DNA from 2 places in the Micromonospora profundi genome. Region 2 is predicted to be linked to the other one. Evidence: predicted binding sites of a transcription regulator. Region 2 holds the regulator's gene; the other holds the start of a gene.
The links. Region 2 encodes HrcA, which represses chaperone genes, less so after heat shock. Its sites were predicted from a motif close to GGTTNGCACNCTCNNNNNGAGNGTGCNAACC; they were not measured.

Region 1: a site for HrcA is predicted at 2,067-2,097, ahead of groES (co-chaperone GroES). Genes of this name have one in related genera too.

Annotation. Positions count from the first base shown of each region.
Region 1 is NZ_JAATJK010000001.1:6,784,678-6,791,285, reverse strand. It holds gene groL (chaperonin GroEL) at 1-1,548, opposite strand, end outside; gene groES (co-chaperone GroES) at 1,619-1,927, opposite strand; gene F4558_RS30535 (THUMP-like domain-containing protein) at 2,235-3,431, shown strand; gene ybaK (Cys-tRNA(Pro) deacylase) at 3,442-3,921, shown strand; gene F4558_RS30525 (sugar ABC transporter substrate-binding protein) at 4,100-5,194, shown strand; gene F4558_RS30520 (ATP-binding cassette domain-containing protein) at 5,305-6,129, shown strand; gene F4558_RS30515 (sugar ABC transporter permease) at 6,126-6,608, shown strand, end outside.
Region 2 is NZ_JAATJK010000001.1:503,171-509,778, forward strand. It holds gene F4558_RS02365 (enoyl-CoA hydratase family protein) at 1-556, opposite strand, end outside; gene hemW (radical SAM family heme chaperone HemW) at 576-1,799, shown strand; gene F4558_RS02375 (DUF4870 domain-containing protein) at 1,901-2,584, opposite strand; gene hrcA (heat-inducible transcriptional repressor HrcA) at 2,796-3,818, shown strand; gene dnaJ (molecular chaperone DnaJ) at 3,892-5,037, shown strand; gene F4558_RS02390 (16S rRNA (uracil(1498)-N(3))-methyltransferase) at 5,039-5,773, shown strand; gene F4558_RS02395 (SDR family NAD(P)-dependent oxidoreductase) at 5,842-6,603, opposite strand.

The DNA.
Region 1 (6,608 bases), 6.3 Mb from region 2:
CTCCGTGGTGAGCAGCAGGCCGGCGATCGAGGCGGCGTTGGTGACCGCGTTGCGGGTCACCTTCACCGGGTCGATGATGCCGGCCTTGACCAGGTCGCCGTACTCGCCGGTGGCGGCGTCGAGGCCGTGGCCCCACTGCATCTCGGCGACCTTCTGGGTCACGACGTAGCCGTCGTGGCCGGCGTTCTGCGCGATCCAGCGCAGCGGCTCGACGAGCGCCTTGCGCACGATCGAGACGCCGACCTTCTCGTCACCGGTGAAGCCCAGGTCGTCGTCGAGCACCGGAAGGATCTGCACCAGGGCGGCGCCGCCGCCGGGCACGGTGCCCTCCTCGACCGCGGCCTTGGTCGCCGCGATGGCGTCCTCGATGCGGTGCTTGCGCTCCTTCATCTCGACCTCGGTCGCCGCGCCAACCTTGATCACGGCGATACCGCCGGAGAGCTTCGCGAGCCGCTCGGCCAGCTTCTCCCGGTCCCAGTCGGAGTCGGAGGCCTCGATCTCCTTGCGGATCTGGGACACCCGGTCCTCGACGTCGGCCTTCTGGCCGCCGCCGTCGACGATCGTGGTGTTCTCCTTGTCGACCACGACGCGCCGAGCGGTGCCCAGCACCTCAAGGCCAACCTGGTCGATCTTGTAGCCCAGCTCCGGGGCGACCAGTTCGGCGCCGGTGGAGATGGCGATGTCCTGGAGCAGCGCCTTGCGCCGGTCACCGAAGCCCGGGGCCTTCACCGCGCAGACCTTGAGGGTCTTGCGCAGCGAGTTGACCACGAGGGTGGAGAGCGCCTGGCCCTCCACGTCCTCGGCGATGATCAGCAGCGGCTTGCTGTTCTGGAGGACCTTCTCCAGCAGCGGCAGCAGCTCCTCGATCGCGGAGATCTTCTGCGTGGTGACCAGGATGTAGGCGTCCTCGAGGACGGACTCCTGGCCCTCCAGGTCGGTGACGAAGTTGGGCGAGATGAAGCCCTTGTCGAACTGGAGACCCTCGGTCACCTCCAGCTCGGTGGTGAGCATCGAGCCCTCTTCGACGGTGATGACGCCGTCGCGGCCGACCCGCTCCATCGCCTCGGCGATCAGCTCGCCGATCGTGGAGTCCTGCGCGGAGATCGTGGCAACGTTCGCGATCGCCTTCTGGTCGGCGACCTCGACGGCCCGACCGAGCAGCGCCTCGGAGATCTTGGTGGCTGCCGCGTCGACGCCCCGCTTGAGGCCAGCCGGGTTGGTGCCGGCGGTCACGTTGCGCAGGCCCTCACGGACCATCGCCTGCGCCAGCACGGTCGCGGTGGTGGTCCCGTCGCCGGCGACGTCGTTGGTCTTGGTCGCCACCTCCTTGACCAGCTGCGCGCCGAGGTTCTCGTAGGGGTTGGTGAGCTCGATCTCCTTGGCGATGGTCACACCATCGTTGGTGATCGTCGGCGCACCGAATTTCTTGTCCAGGACGACGTTGCGCCCGCGCGGGCCGAGGGTGACCTTGACCGCGTCAGCGAGGGCGTTGACACCGTGCTCCAGCAGGTGTCGGGCGTCGTCCGAGAAGCTCAGGATCTTCGCCATAAATGTCCCTTCGAAGCGACGTTGCCCCGGCCCGGCGAGCCGGACCGGGGCAACGACACTGATCGGTTGCTTACTTCTCGATGACCGCGAGGACGTCGCGGGCGGAGAGCACCAGGTACTCTTCGCCGGCGTACTTGACCTCGGTGCCGCCGTACTTCGAGTAGAGGACGGTGTCGCCGACCTGCACGTCAACCGGAACCCGGTTGCCGTTGTCGTCGACGCGCCCCGGGCCCACAGCGAGGACAGTGCCCTCCTGCGGCTTCTCCTTGGCGGTGTCGGGGATCACGATGCCCGACGCCGTGGTGGTCTCAGCCTCGTTCGCCTGGACCACGATGCGGTCCTCGAGCGGCTTGATCGCAACCTTGGTCGCGGTAGTCACGGGCATACCCTCCTGGGGTACTGGTTTCGTTACCGGCCGGCGGGGCCGGCCAGCGTCAATTGCCACATGCCACCGGGCGGGGCCGTCGTCGCGGGTGCCGGTCCGCCTGGCGTTGCGCACCCGGGTCGCGAGACCCGGAAGCTGGCACCCTCGGGGTGAGAGTGCTAATCGCAGGTTATTCCGTGGCTGGCACTCCGTCAAGGAGAGTGCCAACGCACGGCCTGTCGTGTCGCCACAATCTCGGCGCGCCGGCGTCGGTCATCAACCCGGACCGGCCGCCACTGCCGCTGGTCGGGACAATGCTCGGGTGGATCTCGATCAGCTGGCTGCGCTGCGTACCCCCGAGGGGTCGGCCGCACTCGCGGCGGCGGCCGGGCTGGCCGGCGGCGACCCGCTGGCGGCGGCGTCGGCCCTTCGATCGGCCGGGGTGCCACCCGCGCTCGCGGCGGCGGCGCTCACCCAGGCGGAGCTGCGCCACCGGGCGGTCGGCAAGTTCGGCCCGGCCGCCGCCGGGATGTTCCTCACCCGCGCCGGCCTGGAGCAGGCCACCCGCCGGGTCGTCGCGGACCGCCGCGCCGAACGGCTGCACGCGGCCGGCGTCCGCACGCTGGCCGACCTGGGTTGCGGCCTCGGCGCCGACGCGCTCGCCGCCGCCCGCGCCGGCATCCGGGTGTACGGGGTGGAGGCCGACCCGGTGACCGCCGAGATGGCAGCCGCCAACGCCGCAGCGGCGGGGCTGGCCGAGCGCTTCACTGTCGAGTGCGGCGACGCCACAGCGTTCGACGTCTCCCGGGTCGACGGCGTCTTCTGCGACCCGGCCCGGCGTCGGGCCGGCACCGGCCGTCGGATCTTCGACCCGCGTGCCTACTCACCACCGTGGGACTTCGTGACCGGGCTTGCCGAACGGGTGCCCCGCACTGTGGTGAAGGTGGCGCCGGGGTTGGATCACGCGCTCATCCCGCCCGGCGCGGAGGCGGAGTGGGTGAGCGTGGACGGCGACCTCGTCGAGGCGGCGCTCTGGTGCGGCGAACTGGCCCGGGAGCCCCGCCGCGCCACCGTCCACCGCCAGGAGGGCGCCGGGTTCCGCCGCCACGAGCTGACCGGCTCGGGTGCCGTCGAGGCCCCGGTCGGGCCACCACGCCGCTACCTGTACGACCCGGACGCGGCGGTGGTACGCGCGCACCTCATCGCCGAGCTGGCCGGTGAGCTGGACGCCACCCTCGGCGACCCGAGCATCGCCTACCTCTACGGCGACCAGCCGACCCGCACCCCGTACGCGCGCTGCCTGGAGGTCACCGACGTGCTGCCGTTCTCGCTCAAGCGCCTGCGGGCGCTGCTGCGGGACCGCAGGGTGGGGCGGGTGGAGATCCTCAAGCGGGGTTCGGCGCTCACCCCGGAACAGCTCCGCAAGGATCTGCGGCTGGCCGGCGACCAGGCGGCGAGCCTGGTGCTGACCCGGGTGGCCGGGTCGCCGACGGTGCTTGTCTGCCGGCCTGTCGACTAGGTTCTCAGGCGTGGCGGGACAGGGCACTCCGGCGACGGCACTGCTGGTCAAGCATGGCGTCGCGCATCGCATCCATCCGTACCGGGTGTCTCCGGACGCGCCGAACTACGGCGCGCTGGTGGCGGCGGCGCTCGGTGTGGCACCGGAGCAGGTGTTCAAGTCGTTGGTGACCGAGGTCGACGGTGCGCTCACGGTGGCAGTCGTTCCGGTCACCGGAGAACTGGACCTCAAGGCTCTCGCCGCCGCTGCCGGAGGCAAGCGGGCGACGCTCGCCGACCGATCGGTCGCCGAGCGGGCCACGGGCTACGTACGGGGCGGTATCAGCCCGCTCGGGCAGCGTCGGCGGCTGCCCACGGTGCTTGACGAGTCCGCACTGGACCTGCCGACGATCTACGTCTCCGCTGGCCGGCGCGGTCTGCAACTGGAGCTGGCGGCGGCTGATCTGGTGGCCCTGACCGAGGCCCGCACCGCGGCGTTGCAAGCCCACTGAGGGCTTTCATGACGGTCGACGTCTGGCGGATGAGCGATGAGTAACAACCACGTTGCTGAATTGTTATCGCTATCAACAAACTCTGCACCTACGCGGTCTTGTGGACTCGGCGCGCAGCGCAATACGTTGCCGGGCACAACAAACTACACCTCCTCCACCTTCCGAAAGGACCCTGCACATGCGTAAGGGGATCCTCACCATCGCCGCCGTGGGCCTGCTCGCGACCGGCGGCTTGACCGCCTGTGGCGACGACGACTCCGGCGGCCAGGCCAGCTCCGCCAAGACTCCCAAGATCGGCGTGATCCTCCCGGACAGCAAGTCGTCCGTCCGCTGGGAGACCGCGGACCGCAAGTTCCTCAAGGAAGCGTTCGAGGCCGCCGGCGTCCAGTACGACATCCAGAACGCCCAGAACGACAAGACCGCCTTCCAGACCATCGCCGACCAGATGATCACCGGCGGCGTCACCGTTCTGATGATCGTCAACCTGGACTCCGGCACCGGTAAGGCCGTCCTCGACAAGGCCAAGTCGCAGGGCGTCGCGACCATCGACTACGACCGGCTCACCCTGGGCGGCTCGGCCCAGTACTACGTCAGCTTCGACAACGAGACCGTCGGCAAGCTCCAGGGCGAGGGCCTGGCGAAGTGCCTGACCGCGCAGGGCGCCAAGAACCCCGTCGTGTCGTACCTGAACGGCTCCCCCACCGACAACAACGCCACCCTGTTCAAGAACGGCTACGACTCGGTGCTCAAGCCGAAGTTCGACGCCAAGGAGTACGTCAAGGGCCCCGAGGACGCCGTACCGGCCTGGGACAACGCACAGGCCACGACGATCTTCGAGCAGCAGCTCACCAAGGCCAACGGCAAGATCGACGGTGTGCTGGCCGCCAACGACGGCCTCGGCAACGCGGCCATCTCGGTGCTCAAGAAGAACAAGCTCAACGGCAAGGTCCCGGTCACCGGGCAGGACGCCAGCACCGAGGGCCTGCAGAACATCCTCGCCGGCGACCAGTGCATGACCGTCTACAAGGCGGTCCGGGAAGAGGCCAAGGCTGCCTCCGACCTGGCCATCGCGCTGGCCAAGGGCGAGAAGAAGGACACCGGCCAGACGGTGAAGGACCCCGAAGGCGGCCGCGACGTCCCCTCGGTGCTGCTCACCCCGAAGGCCATCTACAAGGAGAACGTCAAGGACGTCATCGCCGACGGCTACGTGACGAAGGAAGAGGTCTGCGCCGGGACGTACGCCAAGCTCTGCGCCGACGCCGGCATCAGCTGACCGACGACGCAGTACCCGCCGGGACGACACCCGCCGCCCGGCACGGGAGCCACCCTCCCGTGCCGGGCGGCGCCCGCCGGCCAGGCCCCGACCCTCCTAAGGAGACCCCCGTGTCCGCGACCCCCCTGCTGGAACTACGCGGGATCGACAAGAGCTTCGGTCCCGTCCAGGTGCTCCGCGATGTCGCCTTCACCGCCCACCCGGGCGAGGTGACGGCCCTCGTCGGCGACAACGGCGCCGGCAAGTCGACCCTGGTCAAGTGCATCAGCGGCATCTACCCCACCGACGCCGGCGAGTTCCTGTTCAACGGCGAACAGGTGAGCATCAGCAGCCCGCGGGACGCCGCCGACCTCGGCATCGAGGTCGTCTACCAGGACCTCGCCCTCTGCGACAACCTCGACATCGTGCAGAACATGTTCCTCGGCCGGGAGAAGCGCCGCGGCATCGTCCTGGACGAGCCCACGATGGAACAGCTCGCCGCCGAGACGCTCGCCGGGCTGTCCGTGCGCACCGTCACCTCGCTGCGCCAGCACGTCTCCAGCCTCTCCGGCGGCCAGCGACAGACCGTGGCCATCGCCAAGGCGGTGCTGTGGAACAGCAGACTGGTAATCCTGGACGAGCCCACCGCCGCCCTCGGCGTCGCGCAGACCGCCCAGGTGCTCGAACTGGTCCGCCGGCTCGCCGACAACGGCCTCGCCGTGGTGCTCATCTCGCACAACATGAACGACGTCTTCGCCGTCTCCGACCGCATCGCCGCGCTGTACCTCGGCCAGATGGTCGCCCAGGTGAAGACCACCGACATCACCCATTCCCAGGTGGTCGAGCTGATCACCGCAGGGCGCTCGGGCGGGCTCGGCCTCGCCACCGACCCGGGTACGGGCGGCAACGGCAACGGCAACCAGCTGGCCGACTCGACCTCAGGAGGCGACCGATGACCACCACCGCCGTGCGGAAGGACGGCCCCGCCGCCGTCACACCGCCGCCGACAATCGAGGGCCACGTCCGCACCTACGTGAGCCGGGTACGCGGCGGCGACGTCGGCGCGCTCCCTGCCGTTCTCGGCCTTCTCGTGCTCTGCACCGTCTTCGCGATCATGCAGCCGTCGTCGTTCCTGTCCGCCGGCAACTTCGCCAACCTCTTCACACAGGGTGCGGCGGTCACGCTCATCGCGATGGGGCTCGTCTTCGTCCTGCTGCTCGGCGAGATCGACCTCTCCGCAGGCTTCGCCAGCGGCGTCTGCGCAGCCGTACTCGCCAACGTGGTCACAGTTCTCGGCTACCCCTGGTGGGTCGCCGTGCTCGCCGCCGTCGCCACCGGCGTCGTCATCGGCACCACTCTCGGCCTGCTCGTCGCGAAGATCGGCATTCCGTCCTTCGTGGTCACCCTCGCCGGGTTCCTCGCCTTCCAGGGCATC
Region 2 (6,608 bases):
CGTCGGCCGGCACGGCAGCCGTGACCAGGCCGATCTCGGCGGCCCGCCGGCCGTCGAAGGTGTCGCCGGTCAGGTACAGCTCGGCGGCGGCACGCGGGTGCAGCCGGGGCAGCACAGTCGCCGAGATCACCGCAGGGATCACGCCGATCCGTACCTCGGTGAAGGCGAATGTCGCCTCCTCGGCGCACACCGCCAGGTCGGCGGCCGCGATCAGACCCAGCCCGCCCGCCCGGGCCGGACCGGAGACCTTTGCCAGCACCGGCTTCGGGCACTCCCACAGGGCGGTGAGCACGTCGCCGAGCATCGCCGCGGGCACCGTCCCACTGGCGTACGCCATGGCGGTCTCCTTGAGATCCGCCCCGGAGCAGAAGACCGGCCCGGTGTGGTCGAGCACGATCACCCGAACCGTGTCGTCCGCGACCGCGTCGGCCAGGCCGGTCAGCAACTGGGTCATCAGAGCTGTGGAGAGCGCGTTGCGGTTGTGCGGACTGTCGAGGGTGAGGGTGGTCACCCCACGGGCCGTGGCGACACGCACGAGGACGTCGGGAGAGGTCATGCCGGGCACACTAGTGGCCATGCCCGGCGTCCTTCCAGATGGTGAGACCGTCCCCGTCGACGGATCTCTGCCCGCCACCGCCACCAGCGCTGTCGGTGCGCGCGGTTTCGGCGTGTACGTGCACGTCCCGTTCTGCGCCAGCCGCTGCGGCTACTGCGACTTCAACACGTACACGGCCGCCGAACTGGGCGGAGGGGCCAGCCGCGAGGGGTACGCCGACACTGTGCTCGCCGAGTTGGCGCTCGCCGCCCGGGTGCTCGGCGACAGCCCGCCGCCCCGGGTCGACACGGTCTTCGTCGGCGGCGGCACACCAACCTTGCTGCCCGCCGACGACCTGGCCCGCATCCTGGACGGCATCGACCGCACCTGGGGGCTGGCCGCCGACGTCGAGGTGACCACCGAGGCCAACCCGGAATCGGTCACCCCGGAATCGTTGAAGCTGCTGCGCAACGCCGGCTACACCCGGATCTCGCTGGGCATGCAGTCCGCCTCCCCGGGCGTGCTGGCGATCCTGGACCGCAAACACAGCGCCGGCCGGGCCACGGCCGCAGCCCTGGAGGCGCGTGACGCCGGTTTCGAGCACGTCAACCTGGACCTGATCTACGGCACGCCGGGGGAGCGGGCCGAGGACTTCGCCGCCTCGCTGGAGCAGGTCGTGGCCGCCGGGGTGGACCACGTCAGCGCGTACGCCCTGATCGTGGAGGACGGCACCCGACTGGCCGCGCGGATGCGGCGCGGCGAGCTGGCGTACCCCAGTGACGACGTGGCAGCGGACCGCTACCTGGCCGCGGAGGCTGCCCTCGACGCGGCCGGCCTGTCCTGGTACGAGGTGTCCAACTGGGCCCGCACCGACGACGCCCGGTGCCGGCACAACCTGCTGTACTGGACCGGCGCGGACTGGTGGGGGCTCGGCCCCGGAGCGCACAGTCACGTCGGCGGAGTGCGCTGGTGGAACGTGAAGCACCCCACGACGTACGCCCAGCGGTTGGCCGCCGGCGAGTCACCCGGCCTGGCCCGTGAGGTGCTCACCGCCGACGAGGCGCACATGGAGGACGTGATGCTGCGGCTGCGGCTGGCAAGCGGCCTGCCGCTGGCGGTGCTCGACGCCGCAGGCCGGGCCGGCGCCGACCGTGCGCTTGCCGACGGACTGCTGACCGCCGACGACTACGCGGCCGGTCGGGCGGTGCTCACCCTGCGCGGCCGGTTGCTCGCCGACGCCGTGGTCCGTGACCTGCTGCCCTGAAAGAACCGACGCGCTGCCCCGGCCGGCGCGCTGCCCTGGCCGACGCGCTGCCCCGGCCGGCGACGGTGCGCCGGACCGGCCGGGGGAGCGGCCGGTCCGGATCACTTGATGAAGTTGGCCGACATCGGGTAGCGGTAGGACGCGCCCTCGTTGGCCTTCATGCCGGCGATGATCCCGAACAGGATCTGGATCACCACTACCGCGATGCTGGGCAGGAAGAGCAGGCACCAGCTCACGAATAGCAGCACGAACGCGATGATCGACCAGAGGATCTGGAAGTTGAGCGCGGCCAGGGCCTGCGCCCGTACGGTCGGCGACTGGTTGCCGCGGACCAGGTAGGCGATGAGCGGGGCCACGAAGCCCAGCGGACCGAAGCTGATCAGCGCGCCGGCGGCACCGCCGAAGTGCGCGACAAGCGACCAGGTCTTGTCCTCGTTGTTGGCGTAGCCGCCGCCGGGGGCGCCGTATGCGCCGCCCGTCGGATAGCCGCCGGTGGGGCCACCCGGCGGGTAGCCACCGGGCGGGGGATAGTCGCCACCTGGGGGATAGTCGCCGGGCGGGGGATACCCACCCGGCGGAGGGTAGCCACCTGACGGCGGTTGGTCACCGGTGGGCGGCGGATAACCGCCGGCCGGGGGATAGCCGCCCGAGCCAGGTGCCCCGGACAGTGGTGCGGTGGGCGGCTCGGCCGAGTAGGGCGAGCCGGGGGCCGCCGGCGGGGAGGTCGGCTCCGGCGGATAGCCGCCAGGGTCTCCCGCGCCGGGTGGGCGAGGTGGTTCAGTCATGGTGTCACGGTAGGGGTGGCGGGCAACGCCGCACCAGAGCGACACCGCCGAGCCGACAGGCTGAACGGCCAACGGGGTACGAACAGCGACGCCCTTGATCATCGCGTCGGCGGGCGCGCCGACGTAGACTGGCACTCGTTACAGTCGAGTGCCAGGCGGCCCACCGGCCCCGTTCGGGTCGGTGGCCGACGTGCGACAGGAGGTGCGGAGGATGGGTCTGGACGACCGGAAGCTCGCCGTGCTCCGCGCCATCGTCGAGGACTACGTCTCCACGCAGGAGCCGGTCGGCAGCAAGGCGCTGGTCGAGCGTCACCAGCTCGGTGTCTCCCCGGCCACGGTCCGCAACGACATGGCCGTGCTGGAGGAAGAGGGCTACATCCGGCAGCCGCACACCAGCGCCGGGCGGGTGCCCACCGACCGTGGCTACCGGCTGTTCGTCGACAGGCTGTCCCGCGTCAAGCCGCTCAGCCCGGCCGAGCGCCGGGCCATCGAGCGGTTCCTTGTGGGCGCTGTCGACCTCGATGACGTGGTGCACCGCACAGTCCGGCTGCTCGCCCAGCTGACCCGCCAGGTGGCCGTCGTGCAGTACCCGAGCCTGGCCCGCTCCTCGGTGCGGCACCTCGAACTGGTGCCGATCTCCACCACCCGGCTGATGCTCGTCATGATCGCCGACACCGGCCGTGTCGAGCAGCGGCTCGTGGAGCTGCCCGGTCCGGTGCCCGCCGACGACGTCACCGACCTGCGCCGGATGATCAACGAAAAGCTCGCCGGTGAGCGGCTGTCCGACACCCCGCCGCTGGTGCAGGCGCTGGTCGAGGAGGTGCCGGCCGAACTGCGTCCGGCCATGGCCACCCTCGCCTCCGTCCTGCTGGAGACGCTCGTCGAGCGGCACGAGGAACGCATCGCGCTTGCCGGCACCGCAAACCTCACCCGGGGCGGCCTGCTCGACTTCCAGGGCTCCCTGAGGCCGATCCTCGAAGCCCTGGAAGAGGAGGTCGTGCTGCTCAAGCTCATCGGCGAGACCGAGCCGAGCACGACCCGGGTGCTGATCGGCGACGAGAACGAGTTCGACAACCTGCGCGCCGCCTCGGTGGTGAGCACGGGATACGGCCCGGGCAGCACAATCGTCGGCGGCCTCGGGGTGCTGGGGCCGACCCGGATGGACTACCCCGGCACCATCGCCACGGTGCGCGCCGTGGCACGCTACGTGGGCGAGCTGCTGGCCCAGAACTGACAAGTCAGGGCCGACGGCCGGCTGCGGCCGCCGGTCGGCGCAACGCGAGACGAACATGAGGACACGGAACGCAGTGGCCAGGGACTACTACGGCATCCTCGGTGTCAGCCGGGAAGCCTCCGATGACGAGATCAAGCGCGCCTACCGCAAGTTGGCGCGCCAGTTCCACCCGGACGTCAATCCGGACCCGGAGGCTCAGGAGAAGTTCAAGGACATCAACGCCGCGTACGAGGTCCTCTCGGACGACCGCAAGCGGCAGATCGTCGACCTGGGTGGCGACCCGCTCGCCCCGGGCGGCGGTGGCGCCGGCGGTCCGGGTGGCCCGGGCGGGGCCGGCCCGTTCGTCGGATTCCAGGACATCATGGACGCGTTCTTCGGCGGCGCGGCGGGCGGTGCCCGTGGCCCCCGCCCACGGACCCGTCCGGGCTCCGACGCGATCCTGCGACTCGAACTGGACCTGCACGAGACGGCGTTCGGCGTCGAGGCCCCGATCACCGTCGACACGGCTGTGCTCTGCACCACCTGCTCGGGCGCCGGCACGGCAGCCGGCACCCACCTGGCCACCTGCGAGGCGTGCGCCGGTCGGGGCGAGGTGCAGTCGGTGCAGCGCACCTTCCTCGGCCAGGTGGTCTCCGCCCGGCCGTGCACCGTCTGCCAGGGCTACGGCACCACGATCCCGCACCCCTGCCCCACCTGCGCCGGCGACGGCCGGGTGCGTACCCGACGCTCGCTGACCGTCAAGATCCCGGCCGGCGTCGAGGACGGCATGCGGATTCGCCTCGCCCAGCAGGGTGAGGTCGGCCCCGGCGGTGGCACCGCCGGTGACCTCTACGTCGAGATCCACGAGCGGCCACACGACGTCTACTCGCGCAAGGGTGACGACCTGCACTGCCGGGTCACCGTGCCGATGACCGCCGCCGCCCTGGGCACCCGCCTCACCATCAAGACCCTCGACAGCGAGGAGACCGTCGACGTCAAGGCCGGCACCCAGCCGGCCAGCACGCTGCGGTTGCGCGCCCGTGGTGTGCCGCACCTGCGCGGCACCGGCCGGGGCGACCTGTACGTGCACCTCGACGTCCGGACGCCGACCAAGCTCGACCCGGACCAGGAGCGGATGCTGCGCGACTTCGCCAAGACCCGGGGTGAGGAGGTCGCCGAGCTGACCAAGCAGGGCGGCTTCTTCTCCCGGATGCGCGACGCGTTCAACGGGCACGCCTGAGGTGTCCGCACCGCTGTTCCTGGTCGACGCGCTGCCCACCGGCGACGCGCTGATCCTGGACGGCCCGGAGGGGCACCACGCCGCCACAGTGCAGCGGCTGCGCGTCGGCGAGGAGTTGCTGCTCGCCGACGGTCGAGGCGGCACGGCCGCCGCCGTGGTCACCGCCGTCGGCAGGGGCGTCCTGGAGGTCGCCGTCACCTCCCGGGGGTACGCGGACGCGCCCGTACCCCGGCTGGTGACAGTGCAGGGCATCGCCAAGGGCGACCGGGGTGAGCTGGCAGTGCAGGCGATGACCGAGGTCGGTGTGGACGAGATCGTGCCCTGGGCGGCGTCCCGTTCGGTGACCCAGTGGCGTGGCGACCGGGGCGTACGCGCCCGGGAGAAGTGGGTGGCCACCGCGCGGGAGGCAGCCAAGCAGGCACGCCGGCCCTGGTTGCCGGTCGTGGCCGGGGCGCCGGACGAGTCCACGGCGACGGTGGCCCGCCGGATCGCCGGTGCCGCCGCCGGGTTCGTCCTGCACGAGGAGGCCGAGGAACGGCTCACCACCGCCGACCTGCCCAGCGTCGGGGAGATCGTGCTTGTCGTCGGCCCGGAAGGCGGCATCGATTCCGCCGAGCTGACAGCGTTCCGGGCAGCCGGCGGCCGACCGGTACGGCTAGGTGCGGAGGTGCTGCGCACCTCCACCGCGGGCGTGGCCGCGCTCAGTGTGCTCGCCACACGCCTCGGCCGCTGGTAGCCCGACCTTCACACCCGGCGGGCAGCAGGTGGAGTAGCTCGGCGCCTGCCGGTCAGTGGCCGGGTTGGTCAGCTGCGCAGGTAGGACGCGCCGTTGAGGTCGATGATGGTGCCCGAGGCCCACTCCGCCTCCGGCGACGCCAGCCAGTGCACGGCCGCGGCGATCTCCTCCGGCCGGGCCACCCGGTCGAACGGGCTCTGCGCCCGGATCGCCGCGCCGCTCTCGCCGCGAAGGTGCTCGGTGGTCATGTCGGTCGCCACGAAACCCGGCGCGACGGTGGCGACGGCGATCCCGTACGGCGCGAGCGCCACGGCGAGGGACTGACCCAGCGCGTTCAGCCCTGCCTTGCTGGCACCGTACGCCGGCTGGTGCGGCTCGCCCCGGAACGCGCCCCGCGACGACACGTTGACGATCCGACCGCCGCGCTCGCGCATGTGCTGGGCGGCGCACCAGGTGACGTTGCCGGCGCCTGTCAGGTTGGTCTCCAGCACCTGCCGCCAGCGCCGCTGCCACTCCTCGTAGGAGGTGCCGAAGATCGGGTGCGGGTCGTCCCGGTCGCCGTACATCCCGGCGTTGTTGACCAGGACGTCCAGCCCGCCGAGCTGCTCGGCGGCCCGGTCGACCATGGCCCGGACGGCGTCCGGGTCGGTGAGGTCCGCGCGGACCACCACGTGCCCCGTACCCGGTAGTTGCGCGCGCAGTTCCTCGGCCGCGGCGGCGGAGTCGCGGTGGTGGATCGCCACCCGGTCGCCGCCGGCCGCGAACGCCGTCGCCACCGCCCTGCCGATGCCACGCGAAGAACCGGTCACCAGTACCGCCCGAGCCGTCATGGCGG